One region of the Janthinobacterium sp. BCJ23 genome, then DNA from elsewhere that is predicted to be linked to it. Evidence: predicted binding sites of a transcription regulator. Region 1 holds the regulator's gene; each other region holds the start of a gene.
The links. The regulator HrcA, encoded in region 1, represses chaperone genes, less so after heat shock. The targets are predictions, from matches to a motif close to TTAGCACTCNNNNNNNNNGAGTGCTAA.
Positions count from the first base shown of each region.

Region 2: the regulator HrcA is predicted to act here: its motif matches at 3,132-3,158, upstream of groES (co-chaperone GroES).
Region 3: the regulator HrcA is predicted to act here: its motif matches at 2,869-2,895, upstream of rpoH (RNA polymerase sigma factor RpoH).

Region 1 covers NZ_JCAQAW010000001.1:1,209,680-1,214,696, forward strand. Annotated here, with positions in the region: gene dapB (4-hydroxy-tetrahydrodipicolinate reductase) at 1-784, opposite strand, end outside; gene AC54AG_RS05445 (outer membrane protein assembly factor BamE) at 805-1,446, opposite strand; gene fur (ferric iron uptake transcriptional regulator) at 1,642-2,073, shown strand; gene hrcA (heat-inducible transcriptional repressor HrcA) at 2,122-3,138, opposite strand; gene AC54AG_RS05460 (HAD family hydrolase) at 3,241-3,966, opposite strand; gene AC54AG_RS05465 (hypothetical protein) at 4,211-4,810, shown strand; gene AC54AG_RS05470 (hypothetical protein) at 4,847-5,017, shown strand, end outside.
Region 2 covers NZ_JCAQAW010000001.1:508,351-513,367, reverse strand. Annotated here, with positions in the region: gene AC54AG_RS02320 (GNAT family N-acetyltransferase) at 1-90, opposite strand, end outside; gene AC54AG_RS02315 (hypothetical protein) at 178-690, opposite strand; gene groL (chaperonin GroEL) at 901-2,550, opposite strand; gene groES (co-chaperone GroES) at 2,601-2,891, opposite strand; gene AC54AG_RS02300 (hypothetical protein) at 3,426-4,172, shown strand; gene AC54AG_RS02295 (hypothetical protein) at 4,329-4,592, shown strand; gene AC54AG_RS02290 (cell division protein ZapA) at 4,592-4,903, shown strand; RNA gene ssrS (6S RNA) at 4,958-5,017, shown strand, end outside.
Region 3 covers NZ_JCAQAW010000013.1:72,448-77,464, forward strand. Annotated here, with positions in the region: gene ftsY (signal recognition particle-docking protein FtsY) at 1-997, shown strand, start outside; gene AC54AG_RS27445 (cell division ATP-binding protein FtsE) at 1,008-1,751, shown strand; gene ftsX (permease-like cell division protein FtsX) at 1,748-2,668, shown strand; gene rpoH (RNA polymerase sigma factor RpoH) at 3,060-3,953, shown strand; gene AC54AG_RS27460 (hypothetical protein) at 4,044-4,310, opposite strand; gene AC54AG_RS27465 (hypothetical protein) at 4,489-4,941, shown strand; gene AC54AG_RS27470 (antibiotic biosynthesis monooxygenase family protein) at 4,945-5,017, opposite strand, start outside.

The DNA.
Region 1 (5,017 bases):
GCATGTCGAACAGGCCGGTCGGTTTGTCGGCCAGGAAACGCGCGGCGCGCAGTGCGCCGTGGGCGTAGGTGACGCGGCTGCTCGACTTGTGGCTGATCTCGATACGCTCGCCGATGCCGGCAAACAGCACCGTATGGTCGCCGACGATATCGCCGCCGCGGATGGTGGCAAAGCCGATGGTTGACGGGTCGCGTTCGCCCGTCACGCCTTCGCGGCCGTAGACGGCGCATTCCTTCAAGTCGCGGCCCAGGGCGCCGGCTACCACTTCACCCATTTGCAGGGCCGTGCCCGACGGCGCATCGACCTTGAAGCGGTGATGCGCTTCGATGATCTCGATATCGTAGCCTTCGGACAGGCTTTTCGCGGCCAGTTCCAGCAGCTTCATGGTGACGTTCACGCCCACGCTCATGTTCGGTGCGAACATGATGGCCGTCTTTTCGGCGGCGGCGGCAATGGCGGCCTTGCCAGCGTCATCGAAACCGGTGGTGCCGATGATCATCTTGACGCCGTGCTCTGCGCAATACGCCAGGTGCTGCAAAGTGCCTTCAGGACGCGTGAAGTCGATCAGGTAATCGGCGCCGGCCAGGCCGGTAGCCAGGTCGGACTCGATCAGCACGCCGGCAGGCTTGCCGAGAAAGGCGGCGGCATCCTGGCCGACGGACGGCGAACCGGCACGGTCGAGCGCGCCGGCCAGCACGGCGTCGGGCGCGTTGCTGACGGCTTCGATCAGGATATGGCCCATGCGGCCGCTGGCGCCAGCGATGGCGATTTTCAGTTCAGTCATTTTTATTCTCTTACAACAGCTTATTTGGTGGGTTCGGCAGCAGGTGCAGGTACAGGCTCGGCGGCTGGCGCCGTTGCAGATGCAGGTGCAACTTCAGGCTTGCTAACAGGAATGGCAGGGGCGGCATCGGCTGGCACCGGCACGGCGCTTGGCGCCACGGGCGATGGCACGGCGGCGGCAGGCACGTCGGCCTTGGCGACCTTGGCGAATGGCGACGGACCGGCGATGCGGTCGATGTATTCCTTCTCCGTCGGCAAGTTGCCGCCTTCGAACCGTTCCACTTTACCATCCTTGCCGAAGTACACGACCACGCGGCTGCTGGTAGTTTCGCCACTGCCCCGGGCCAGGCGGAATGGGTAATCCCAACGGTCGGCATGGAAGATATCAGTCAGCAGCGAGGTGCCGAGGACGAAACGCACCTGGTCGCGCGTCATGCCCACTTTCAACTGGGCCAGCATCTCTTCGGAGACAAAGTTGCCTTGTTGAATGTCAGGACGATAGGGCGAGAAAAACCACATGAATTTTTGCAGCGGCGTAATAGTGGTCGTTTGTGCGCCCTGTTCGGGGACCAGTTCCTTGCCTTCTTTTTGAGCAGCTGCCGGCTTTTCGCCAAGGATGCCACGGCTGGCGCAGCCGGACATGGCCAGCGCGACACAGACCATGCCTGCCACGACTGGTGCTCGGAATGAAATACGGTGCCAGAGAGATGGCAATACAGCCGGTGTTACGCGCATAAATGACCTCAATTTGATGAACAAAACGCCAGGAGTGGCCGGCCTGCCAAAAAATGCATATTTTGGCACTCCCCGCTAAAACGCTATATGATAAAGCACCTGACCCACATACGAGCAACAAACATGAGTAACAATCCTAGTGATCTCAAGGCAAGCGGCCTGAAAGCCACCCTGCCACGGCTGAAGATACTCGATATCTTCCAGAGTAGCCCGGTACGCCACCTGACGGCGGAAGACGTCTACAAGATTCTGCTGGCCGATAATATGGATGTCGGCCTGGCAACTGTCTACCGCGTCCTGACCCAATTCGAACAGGCAGGCTTGCTCAACCGCAACCATTTTGAAACCGGCAAGGCGATTTTCGAACTCAACGAAGGCTCCCACCACGACCACCTGGTGTGCCTCGACTGTGGCCGGGTCGAAGAATTCTTCGACGAAGAAATCGAAATCCGCCAGCAAAAAGTGGCCGAAGAGCGCGGCTTCAAGATCGCCGAACACGCGCTGGCCATCTACGGCAACTGCACCAAGACGGCTTGCCCGCACAAAACCGCCTGATTCGTTCCGGCCGCTCCCATGGAGCGGCTGGCGCATCAGGCAGTACGATCAATGATGGCTGAGCGCGCTTGACAGCAACTTGGCCGTGATATCGACAATCGGGATGACGCGCTCGTAAGCCATGCGCGTCGGTCCGATCACTCCCAGCGTTCCCACGATCTTGCCGTTGACTTCATACGGCGCCGTCACCACGCTCATTTCATCCATCGGCACCAGGTTCGATTCGCCGCCGATGAAAATCTGCACGCCCGTCGCCTTGCTCGACACGTCGAGCAGCTGCATCAAGCCCGTTTTTTGCTCGAACATATCGAACATCTGGCGCAGCGAATGCATATTCGATGACAGATCGCTCACGCTGAGCAAGTTGCGCTCGCCGGAAATCACCATGTCGTCGCTATGGTCGGCCATCGCCTCGCTGCCAGCCTCCACGGCCGCCTGCATCAGGCTGCCCATGTCGTCGCGCAACTGGCGCAGCTCGCCCTGCAGGCGCACGCGCACGGCGTCGAATGACAGGCCGCCATAGTTCTGGTTGATGTAGTTGGCCGATTGCACCAGTTGCGCCGGCGTATAGTCGGCCTCCGTCAGCAATAAACGGTTCTGCACGTCGCCGCCGGGCGCGACGATGACGAGCAGGATGCGTTTTTCGGACAGGCGCAGAAATTCGATTTGCTGGAACACGGATTCGCGGCGCGGGCTGAGCACGACGCCGGCAAACTGCGACAGCGACGACAGCATCTGCGCCGCGTTGGCGATGGTTTTTTGCGGCTGCGGCGTCTGCAGGCGCATGCGCGACTCCACCAGATGCTCGTCCAGATGCCGGACGGTCAGCAAGGTGTCGACAAAGATGCGGTAGCCACGCGGCGTGGGGATGCGTCCGGCCGAGGTATGCGGACTGGACACATAACCGAGCTCTTCCAGATCGGCCATGATGTTGCGGATCGTGGCTGGCGACAGGTCGAGGCCGGAAATTTTCGACAAGGCGCGCGAACCGACCGGCAGGCCGTCGGCGATATATCGCTCGACCAGGGCTTTCAGCAGTGTTTGGGCACGTGTATCGAGTTGCATGGTTTTTTATTTAAGCAAGTATTTTGTTAAGCAAGCGGCAACGAAAGCGGCCGAACGTGCATCAACAGCGCCTATTATGCACGTTCGTCCGCCCGGCGGCGATCAATCTTCCAGTTGCCCCTGCAGCCACAGCAGCAATTCATCAAAGTTGGCGCAGATGGCGTCGGGTTGCACGCCGGCGGCCAGGTGGGCGTCGCTGCCCTTGCGGTTCATCCACACGGCACGCATGCCCGCCCCTTGCGCCCCCGTCACATCGAAATACAGATCGTCGCCGACATACACGGCTTCATGGGGCGCCACGCCCAGCGCGGCGCAACCGGCCAGGAAGATGCTGGCGTCGGGCTTGGCCACACCGAAATCGCTGGCGGCGATCGATACTTTGAAATGCTGCGCCAGGCCGATAATTTCAAGGTCCGCATTGCCATTCGAAATGGAGCCGACCAGCATGCGCTGGCCCATCCAGGCCAGGCCAGGCAAGACGTCGTCATACGGCTGGACGCGATGGCGCGCCGCCAGGAACTGCGCGATGGCGCCATCGACGAGGGCCGGATCCTCGCCGGCGGCCTCGAAGGCGGTCAGCAGGCCCGCGCGGCGCAACTCGATGAGGTTGCCATGAAAATGCGGTTGTTCATTGAGCATGGCCAGGCGGTGCTGGCGCAGCACCTCGATGGAAAACTGCTGCGCCACCTTGGGCGCATGCGTGGCCAGCCAGTCGTGCAGCAGGGATTCGGCGGCGGCAATCACGGGCGCGATGGGCCACAGAGTATCGTCGAGGTCGAACAGGATGGCCTTGGGCGGCACGGCAGGTTTTACAGGGGCAAGGGACATGGGATTCACGGTGGATGCCGCGCCACAGTGCGCAGCCTGCATCTATTGTCGCACCGATCGCCGCCGCCGGCATGGCTGCGCCCCCGTGAAATGGGGCCGGGCCAGCGCTTCCAGGCGAAAAATTGTTACAGGGTGATACAAGGCAAGATCATTCGGCTTGCCAGATAGACTAAAATAGGCGCCATTCCAATGCGGCGCCAGCGTCCGCGTTGCGCTACCCAACCTAATTCGTTTTGGAGAATGTATGAAAAATTTGTACCTGCGCTCGATGCTGGCGGCGGCTTGCGCCGTCACATTGGCAGCCTGCGGCGGCAGCGGCGGCAACCTGTATCTGAGTGGCCAAGTGTCCAATCTGGCAAAAGACGGCCTGATTCTCCTCAATGACGGCGAACGCTTGCCGGTCTCCGCAGGCCAGACCTCGTTTGTTTTCACCAAGCTGGTCAACACCGATGACCGCTACGACATCAGCATCGCACAACAGCCCAAAGGCGCCGTGTGCACGATTACCAATGGCGCAGGCAAGGCATCGAGCTATACCGTGACCACCGCCCTGGTGACTTGCACGACCAATACTTACCCGCTGAGCGGCACGATCACGGGCCTGACCGCCGACGGCTTGACCTTGGCCATTGGCAACGCCAGCACCAGCCCGCTGAAAGGCAGCACGAGCTATACATTCCCGGCTGTCAATGACGGCATCGCCTACAATATTTCCATAGCGACGTATCCAGCGGGCCAGACGTGCAGTTTCGTGGGCTCTGCCAGCGCCAACGGCCGCGATGTCGTCGGCACCATGGGCTCAGCCGCAACGACCGGCGCCACACTGAACTGCACGGCGCAGTAAGCCACGCGATTCGTCACCACTATATTGGAGAAATACATGAAGTTATCCTGCCTGCGCCCACTCGCCGCGCTGCTGTTGACCCTGGGACTGGCTGCTTGCGGCGGCAAGGCCTCGTATGATGTCAGTGGCACCATCAGCAACTTGAACACCGACGGCCTGGTCCTGGCCAACGGCGGCGTCAATCTTCCGATTAAATCGGGCCAGACC
Region 2 (5,017 bases), 700 kb from region 1:
GGCGGGCAGTTCGGCGATGCCGGCCAGGCGCAGCGCGCGGTAGGCGCTGGCGTCGTCTGGCGTGAGGGGGCGGACAATGATGGCGGGCATGTGGGCGAGTATCGGGCTTCGATGCCAGAAAGTAAAGCTTGCGCTGCAACGCCAGCGTCCCGCCGCAGGGGATGCCCGCGTGGAGCGTTACTGCGTCGCGATGCGTTGCATGGGCGCGTTGTCCTTGCGCCATTGTTCCAGGCTGATCAGGTCCCCGCTGGCGATGTCGTCGACGAGGATGCGCTTGCCGTCGGGCGTGACGACGAAACTTTCCCAGCGGTGCGCCGCATCGGGCGTGCTTTCGAAAAAGCTCAGCTGATAGCAGGCGACGCCATCGACGAGGCGCGTCTCGGGCGACGTTTCCATCACGGCGCCGTGCGCGCGGCCGCCCGAAGCCTTTTCGATATGCGCCGACCAGGCCTTGATTTCCGGCAAAGCCAGCAAGGCATCGACGGCGCGCGCGTTCTGTTCTTGCGCCGTCGTCTGGCTGCTTGAGGCCTTGGCATTGTCACCGTGCGGCGCGGATTGCTGGTGCAGGTAGAAAGCGCCGAGGCCGGCGGCCAGCAAGCCGGCCAGGATGCCGGCGATGATGGTGGTTTTGGAAGAAGAGGCGCGTGGCGGCATGATGGTGGGATGAGAAAGAACGACGATGGCGGCCATGCTAAAGCAAAACGGGCAGGTGGGCAATCGCCGGGCTTGCCAACGGGTTTGCCAAACGGGTTTGCCAAATTCATAGACGAAAAAAAGCCACCTTCCGTAGAAGGTGGCTTTCGGGGCCGCCGGGGAGGCGCTGACAGTTTTTGGTCTGCCAGCCCTGTCCCGGCGTATGCGGCCAGTCGCGCCGTCGCCTGCGCGACTGGCCGCCGGACATTACATCATGCCGTCCATGCCGCCCATGCCGCCCATACCGCCCATGCCGCCGCCCATGCCGCCGCCTGCTTTGTCGTCAGCGATTTCGCAGACCATGCAGTCGGTCGTCAGCATCAGCGAAGCGATCGAAGCGGCGTTTTGCAGTGCCGAACGGGTCACTTTGGCTGGGTCCAGAACGCCCATTTCAACCATGTCGCCATACGTGCCGTTGGCAGCGTTGTAGCCGTAGTTGCCCGTGCCAGCCAGTACGGCTGCCACGACGACCGAAGCTTCTTCGCCAGCGTTTTGCACGATCATGCGCAGTGGCTCTTCCATTGCGCGCAGGACGATCTTGATACCAGCGTCTTGATCAGGATTGTCGCCCTTGACCGTGATGTTGGCGCGTGCGCGCAGCAGGGCTACGCCGCCGCCTGGCACGATGCCTTCTTCCACGGCAGCGCGGGTCGCGTGCAGTGCATCTTCAACGCGGGCTTTTTTCTCTTTCATTTCGACTTCGGTGGCTGCGCCAACCTTGATCACGGCAACGCCGCCAGCCAGTTTGGCGACGCGCTCTTGCAGTTTTTCACGGTCGTAGTCCGAGGTCGCTTCTTCGATCTGTACACGCACTTGTTTCACGCGTGCTTCGATCGAGGCAGCTTCGCCGGCGCCATCGATGACGATGGTGTTTTCTTTGCCCACTTCGATGCGTTTCGCTTGGCCCAGTTCGGCCAGGGTCACTTTTTCCAGGGTCAGGCCGACTTCTTCAGCGATCACTTGGCCGCCGGTCAGGACAGCGATGTCTTCCAGCATGGCTTTGCGGCGGTCGCCGAAGCCAGGTGCTTTCACTGCGCAGGTTTTCAGGATGCCGCGGATGTTGTTCACAACCAGGGTCGCCAGCGCTTCGCCTTCGATGTCTTCCGCGATGATCAGCAGTGGACGGCCAGCTTTTGCGACTTGTTCCAGTACCGGCAGCAGGTCACGGATGTTCGAGATTTTCTTGTCGCACAGCAGGACGAATGGGCTGTCCAGTACGGCAACTTGTTTCTCTGGGTTGTTGATGAAGTATGGCGACAGGTAGCCGCGGTCGAACTGCATGCCTTCAACGATGTCCAGCTCGTCGTTCAGCGACTTGCCGTCTTCTACGGTGATGACGCCTTCTTTACCGACTTTTTCCATCGCTTCAGCGATACGCTCGCCGATCGAGTAGTCCGAGTTCGCCGAGATCGCGCCAACTTGGGCGATTTCTTTGGTCGTGGTGCAAGGACGGGCGATTTTCGCCAGTTCTTCGACGGTGGCTGCAACAGCTTTGTCGATACCGCGCTTCAGGTCCATCGGGTTCATGCCGGCGGCAACGAACTTCATGCCTTCGCGCACGATGGCTTGTGCCAGCACGGTTGCGGTGGTGGTGCCGTCGCCGGCGTTGTCGCTGGTGCGGGAAGCAACTTCCTTGACCATTTGCGCGCCCATGTTCATGAGCTTGTCTTTGAGTTCAACTTCTTTCGCTACCGACACACCATCCTTGGTGACGGTAGGGGCGCCGAACGAGCGCTCCAGAACGACGTTGCGGCCTTTCGGGCCCAAGGTGACTTTGACTGCGTTGGCGAGGATATTGACGCCTTCGACCATCTTGGCGCGCGCTGCGTCGCCGAATACTACTTCTTTAGCTGCCATGTTCAATTCTCCTGAGTTTCGGGATGTATCTGTCTACAACGTGGAAACAATTACTTGACGACGATCGCCATGATGTCTTCTTCGCGCATGACCAGCAGCTCATCGCCGTCAACTTTGACGGTTTGGCCAGCGTATTTGCCGAACAGGACGCGGTCGCCTACTTTGACATCCAGAGGACGGACTTTGCCGTCGTCGAGAATCTTGCCATTGCCTACGGCAAGGACTTCGCCTTGATCCGGTTTTTCAGCAGCTGCATCAGGAATGATGAGGCCGGACGCAGTTTTGGTTTCCTGGTCGAGGCGTTTGACGATGACGCGATCGTTCAATGGGCGCAGATTCATACAAAACTCCTTAAAGTTCAATGGATAGGTGTTGCTAAATGAATACATGCCTGGCACAGCGCCAGGCGTGCTTTCAGTGACCGCCGTTGAAAGCAGCCCGCAACGGTCAAGCAAACCCCATGTCATCGGGTGCGTGCCAGCTAGGCAGTGGTGGCATCGCGGCGTCGCCCGCCGCGTAGCGTTCCCTGCTGTTGCCCGGCAGACACCATCATGTCCTGAGGATTGCTACGAAAGAGTTTGTTAGCACTCTCTACTAACGAGTGCTAATTATAGGGACGGTAGGGGGCTTATTCAAGGGCTTATTCTCCGGGAAGATAAGCTTAGACGTTCTGCGCAGCCTGCATTTACGCAGGGTTTGCGCAAACGCAAGCCTCGTTCCCGGGCGTCAGCAACAGGCGCGACTCTAGCATGCCCGTCAGGCGAACGGCGTTCCTGTACGTACAGGAAACACAGTTTTACTATGGACTTTGATAAGATGATTGTAATTGCATATCAATATCACCATATATCGCCACCTGCACGAGAAAGCACGCCATGCCATCGACCACTTCCCGTACCGCCCTGCGCCTGTTGGGCGCCACCGTCATCGGCCTCGCCTGCCTGGGCAATGCCGCCGCGCAAACGCCCACCATCGTCGACGAGATCACCGTAGCCGCCCTGACGCCGCAGCAAAAGGAAATGCTGCTGGGCGACCTGTTCAACGATCTGAACAAGGATGACGACGACCAGGAAGCGCACGTGTGGGACAACGGCGGCGACCGCGGCGTGATGGTCAAAGTCACGTATAACTTCAGCAACTCCGGCATGACGGAACACAGCCTGAAGGCGCACATCTGCCGCGACCTGAAATTCGTCGTCACGGCGGGCGGCAAGTCGCAGGATCTGAGCCGCCGCACCTGTTCGCAGAACAGCGGCCGCTGGGATGTGCAGGGCAAGGATCCGGCGCCCGTCGTGTATCCGCCTTTCCTGTCCGACGTCACCATCGCCAAGCTGAATGCCAAGGAAAAGCAAGCCCTGTTGACGGCCGCCGTGCGCACCTTGAAAGATGAAGAGGATGGCAAGACGCGCCAGTGGAGCAACAAGGGACTGGGCAATGCGGTACCGCTGGCGGTGCGCCTGACGCCCTCGGGCACGGACGGCAAACCTGGCAGCTACGGCCGTACTTGCCGCGATTTGACGATGGTGCTTGACGGCAAGAGCGGACAACAGACGCTGACGCGCCGCTCTTGTGAAAACCGCTATGGCGGACTCGATATCGAACCCGATTACGTCGACGAGTAAAACGCTGCCATCACGGCGCTGGCAGATGCGCGCACTTGGCGAAAAGCGCCGGAAAAAGCGTGTATTTCACGGCAACTGACCTGCATTGATGTAAATATGTGTGACAGCGGCGTGATTCGATTGACGCCCATGGAGCGTCCGCCCTATAGTGGCGGGATGATTTCCGAATTCAACGAATTATCCGACAAAATAGGCCTGCTGGCCGAAATGACCCATGCGCTGCGCCGTGAAAACGCGCAACTGCGCAAGGATAACGCCGCGCTGGCCGCCGAGAACGCCCTGTACGTGCAGCGCATGCGCGAGGCGCAGGAGCGGGTGGAAGCCTTGCTGGAAAAAATTCCCGAACTGGTGCAAGCCGGCCTGGAGCAAGCCGCTTCGGAAGCGGGCGCCTATATTGCAGAGAACGAGAAGGAAGCGTGATGCCGCGTGTCGATGTCAATATCATGGGCCAGTCCTACAGCATGGTGTGCCGCGACGGCGAAGAGCGCGCGCTGCGCGAAGCGGCGATCTATCTCGATAGCAAAATGAAAGCCATCCGCGACGCGGGCAAGGTCAAGGGCAACGACCGCATCGCCGTGCTGGCCGCCCTGGGCGTGGCCGCGGAATTCCTCTCCGTGAAGTCGCCGCAAGGTCCGCTGTCGGAATTGACGATCCTGGAAGTGAAGCAGAAAATCTCGGCCATGCACACGGTATTGGATAGCGCGCTGACGCCCCAGGAAAACCTTTTTTAAGCGTGCACGCGACGATTTGTCTTTGAGATGCGCGATCAAAGGAGTAAACTTGGGTCTACCCTGCGGTGTTCGCGATTGCCATATATTCCTTGAACCATTTATGCGCATCGGTTG
Region 3 (5,017 bases), on a different contig from region 1:
CGCTACGCCGCCTGCCGCGCCAGCAGCAGCCCCGTCCGCTGAACCGCTGAGCGGCGCGCCGGCCGAGCTCGTGCCCGTGATCGTGGCCGCCGAACCCGAGAAAAAATCGTGGATGACGCGCCTGAAGGCCGGCCTGTCGAAAACCTCGAACACCTTGTCCGTGCTGTTCGTCGGCGCGAAGATCGACGACGCCCTGTACGAAGAGCTGGAAGCGGCCCTGCTGATGTCCGACGCGGGCATCGACGCCACGGAATTCCTGCTCACGGAATTGAAGAAAAAGGTCAAGGAAGACAAGCTGCTCGACGCCGCCGCCGTCAAGGCCGCGCTGAAAGTGCTGCTGATCGAGCTGCTCTCGCCACTGGAAAAGCGCTTCGAGCTGGGCCGTCACAAGCCGCTGGTGATGATGATTTCCGGCGTGAATGGCGCCGGCAAGACCACCACCATCGGCAAGCTGGCCAAGCACATGCAGTCGAACAACCAGTCCGTGCTGCTGGCTGCGGGCGACACCTTCCGCGCCGCCGCGCGCGAACAGCTGATGGTCTGGGGCGAGCGCAACAACGTCACCGTGATTTCGCAGGAATCGGGCGACCCGGCCGCCGTGGCCTACGACTCCGTGCAATCGGCGAAGGCGCGCGGCATCGACGTGGTGATGGTCGATACGGCGGGACGCTTGCCGACGCAGTTGCACCTGATGGAAGAATTGAAGAAAATCAAGCGCGTGATCGGCAAGGGCATGGATGGCGCGCCGCATGAAACCCTGCTCGTCATCGACGGCAATACGGGCCAGAACGCCCTCACGCAAGTGAAAGCGTTCGACGATGCCCTGCAATTGAGCGGCCTGGTGATCACCAAGCTGGACGGCACCGCCAAGGGCGGCGTGCTGGCGGCGATAGCCCGCGTGCGTCCCGTGCCCGTGTACTTCATCGGCATCGGTGAGAAAATTGAAGACTTGCAGCCTTTCGTGGCTGCCGAATTTGTCGAAGCGCTGCTCGGATAAGCCTACCTACATGATTGAATTTCAGCACGTCTCCAAGCAATACTCCCCCGATGCCGTGGCGCTCAGCGACATTTCGCTCAGTATTGCCAAGGGCGAGCTGGTGTTTCTGGCCGGCCCGTCCGGCGCCGGCAAATCCACCTTGCTGAAAATGATCGCCGCCATGGAACGCCCCACGTCGGGCAAGCTGATCGTCAATGGCCAGGACATGGCGAAGATCAAGCCGGCCGGCGTGCCGTTTTTGCGCCGCAACATGGGCCTGATCTTCCAGCAGCAAAAGTTATTGAACGACCGCTCCATCCTGGCCAACGTCATGCTGCCACTGCTCGTCGTCGGCGCGCACAAGGCGGCCGCCGAGCAGCGCGCGCGCGCCGCGCTCGACAAGGTGGGATTGCTGGACCGCGCCATGGCGCGTCCGCTGTCGCTGTCGGGCGGCGAGCAGCAGCGCGTGTCGATCGCGCGCGCCATCGTCAACCGGCCGCAGATCATCCTGGCCGACGAACCGACGGCCAACCTGGACCGCGCCAGCGCCAACAAGGTGCTCGACGCCCTGAAAGCCTTCCACTCGGTGGGCGTGACCTGCCTCATTTCCAGCCATGACGAACAGATGCTCGACGCCGCCGCCCGCGTAATTCACCTCAAAAACGGCCAGCTGGTGGCCATCGACAAGGCCACGCAAGCGCCCGTCTTCGCCCCGCCCGATCCCGATTTTGCACCGTCCCCCAACCAAGACGACGCTCAGGGAGAACAGCCATGAGAGGCTGGTTCCGTCAACACCGCTTCGCGCTGGGCTCGGCGCTGATTCACTTGCGCAAGTCGCCGGGCGGCTTCCTGTTGAACGTGCTCGTCGTCGCCATCGCCCTGTCGCTGCCGTTCGCCGGCTTGACCATGCTCGACAACGTGCGCCCGATGTCGGAACAGATGTCGGTCGACCCGGAAATCAGCGTCTTCCTGAAGATCGACACGCCGCGCGAGCAAGCCGTGGCTCTGGCCAGCGCCATGCGCAAAATCGTGGGCGAGCAAAAGGCAAAGATCGTCTTCATCCCGCGCGAACAGGCGCTCGACACCCTGAAAAACAAGAATGGCCTGGCCGACGTGCTGAGCACCCTGGGCGACAATCCCTTGCCCGACAGCTATGTGCTGAAGCTCGACGCCTTCAGCAGCGCCAGCGAAGCGCAGGATGTCGATGCCGTGGCGGAACAGCTGCGCCATTTGCCCGGCGTGGAATCGGCGCAGGTCGATTCGGCCTGGGTCAAGCGCCTGGCGGCCCTGCTGGGCGTGCTGCGCCTGGTGCTGCTGCTGCTGGCCATCACCCTGGGCGTGGCCGTGATCGCTGTGGTCTTCAATACCATCCGCCTGCAAGTGATGCAGCAGCGCGATGAAATCAGCATCTCGAAACTGATCGGCGCGACGGACACCTTCATCCATCGCCCCTTCTATTACACGGGCGCCCTGCTGGGCCTGTGCGCCGGCGCGCTGGCCCTGGGCGCCGTGGCGCTGGCCTTGCAACCGCTGAATACCGCGATTGCCGAGTTTGCCCGCCTGTATGCGTCCGAATTCCAGCTGGTGCCGCTGGCGCCGCTGCCGATGGCCGGCTTGCTGGCCGTCAGCGCCGGCCTGGGCCTGATCGGCGCCTTCCTCTGCGTGCAGCGCCACCTGGCGCGCCTGAACTGACCATCCCTTCCATGGCGGCGCCTTCGGTGCCGCCATGCGTCTCCCATACTGCTGTTATCTTGATATTAAGCAAGTATTCTTAAGGCTCGCTTCAGCCAGAGGCCGTAGACTAGCTACGTGGTCAAATCGCTGTTCAGAGATATATATCAAGCATTAATCCGCCATAGTATTTAGGCTATCAGGACGATTAAATGTGCTGATTGGCACTCTCAGGCAGAGAGTGCTAATATAGGGACATACCAAAGGCAGTAGCGCCATGGACGCCAGATGAAGATGGTGCCGCGCTCTGCAAGTGCAAGACCGGATACGCAAAAACGAACAGACAACAGGACCACGTCGCGTGACGTGGCCAACTGGAACAAAGCAAGACTACGAGGGAGAAAACATGACTATGATGTCCGCAACGTCCGCATTGGTTCCGACCAAAAGTAATGCGCTGGGCCTCGGTTTCACTGGCAATCTGGGCAATATCGACGCCTATATTTCGGCCGTGAACCGCCTGCCCATGTTGACCCACGACGAAGAAATTTCGCTGGCGAAACGCCTGCGCGAAAAAAATGACCTGGCCGCCGCGCAAGAGCTAGTGCTGTCGCACCTGCGCCTGGTGGTCTCGATTGCCCGCGGCTATCTGGGCTATGGCTTGCCGCATGCCGACCTGATTCAGGAAGGCAACATCGGCTTGATGAAAGCCGTGAAACGTTTCGATCCGGACCAAGGCGTGCGCCTGGTGTCGTACGCCATGCATTGGGTGAAAGCCGAGATGCATGAGTACATCCTGAAAAACTGGCGCCTGGTCAAGGTCGCGACGACGAAGGCACAGCGCAAGCTGTTCTTCAACCTGCGCAGCCACAAGACGGGCCTGGATGCGATGACGCCGAAGCAGATCGATGCGCTGGCCAAGCTGCTCGACGTGAAGCGCGAAGAAGTGATCGAGATGGAAACGCGTTTGAGCGGCCGCGACATTGCACTGGAATCGCCGACCGACGATGAAGACGACAAGTTTTCGCCGATCGCCTACCTGTCGTCGGAGCAAAGCGAGCCGACCAAGGTGCTGGAAGCGGAACAAGTGACGCGTTTGCAATCGGAAGGCCTGGAAACGGCCTTGAGCAAGCTGGACGCCCGTTCGCGCCGCATCATCGAAGCGCGCTGGCTGGCCAACGACGACGGCTCGGGCGCTACCCTGCACGCGCTGGCAGAAGAGTTCGGCGTATCGGCCGAACGCATCCGCCAGATCGAAGTGGCGGCGCTGAAAAAAATGAAGGGCGCCTTGGCCGCCTGGGTGTAATCGCAAGCAATGCCGCAATGCAAAAGGCGCCGCAAGGCGCCTTTTAGTTTTACAAGTTGATGTTTATCAACAGATAAACATGGCAGCCCATTAAGCTGCGGCCAAGCCCTTGACGAGGACTTCGGCGACCAATTCATTCAGATCCGCACCGCGCTCCTTGGCCAGGGTCTGCAATTGCAAGACCAGATCGCTGTTCAGCTTGACGGCGAATGGCACCAGACCCAGGGCCTGGTCGCGCTTGCGCTGCTCGCGGCGGTCGACGACCACCGCTTCCTTACCGAATGCACCGGCGCCGGGAACATTCATCTTTCCCATCAGTTTCTTGGCATCGCTTTTGGCCAGGTCGGTTTTTTTCATGGTTGTTTCCTGATTTTCAAAACAGCCATTTTACGCAGTAATCGGCGCGCCGCGTGGCCGGCGCGTGAATTCATCGGCAGCACGTCAATAGTGCGCCAGAAAAATATCATTTTGTTACTATCATTTTATCCCACGCGTGCACAGGCACGCCCGGGACGCTCTACCTGAAAGGAAAAACATGCATTCTCTGACCCGCTCTTACCGCACCATGCTGCTTCCCCTGTTCTTCGCCTGCCTGGCCGTACTGGCCGGCTGCGGCGCGGCCGGCAGCGCCGGCGACGCGGAAAACACGCCGCGCAGCGTCACCCACGTGCTGTCGCCGGGCGAACAGGTCGCCATCACGGCCACCGATACCCTGAAACTCGAGCGCGTCAACGACAGCCGCTGCCGCAAAGGCGCCGTGTGCGTATGGAAAGGCTACGTCAGCTACAGTTTCAGTTTGCTCAACAGTGCGGGCGCCACGGACATCGTCCTGTCCGATTCCATGCCGGGCGCTTCCAGTTCCGTCACCGTCAACCACCTGACGTTTACCTTGCTCGACGTCGATCCGGCCACGCCGCCAGCCCTGAACGCAGAACAGCCCACCTACCGGGTCAAGGTCAAGATCACGCAGGGCGCCCTGCCCCGCTAAGCGCTAGGCATCGTGGCGCTGGCGGCTGTCGGTCGGCGCCTGTTGCCGGTCCAGCATGCCGTAATCGCGCACGACG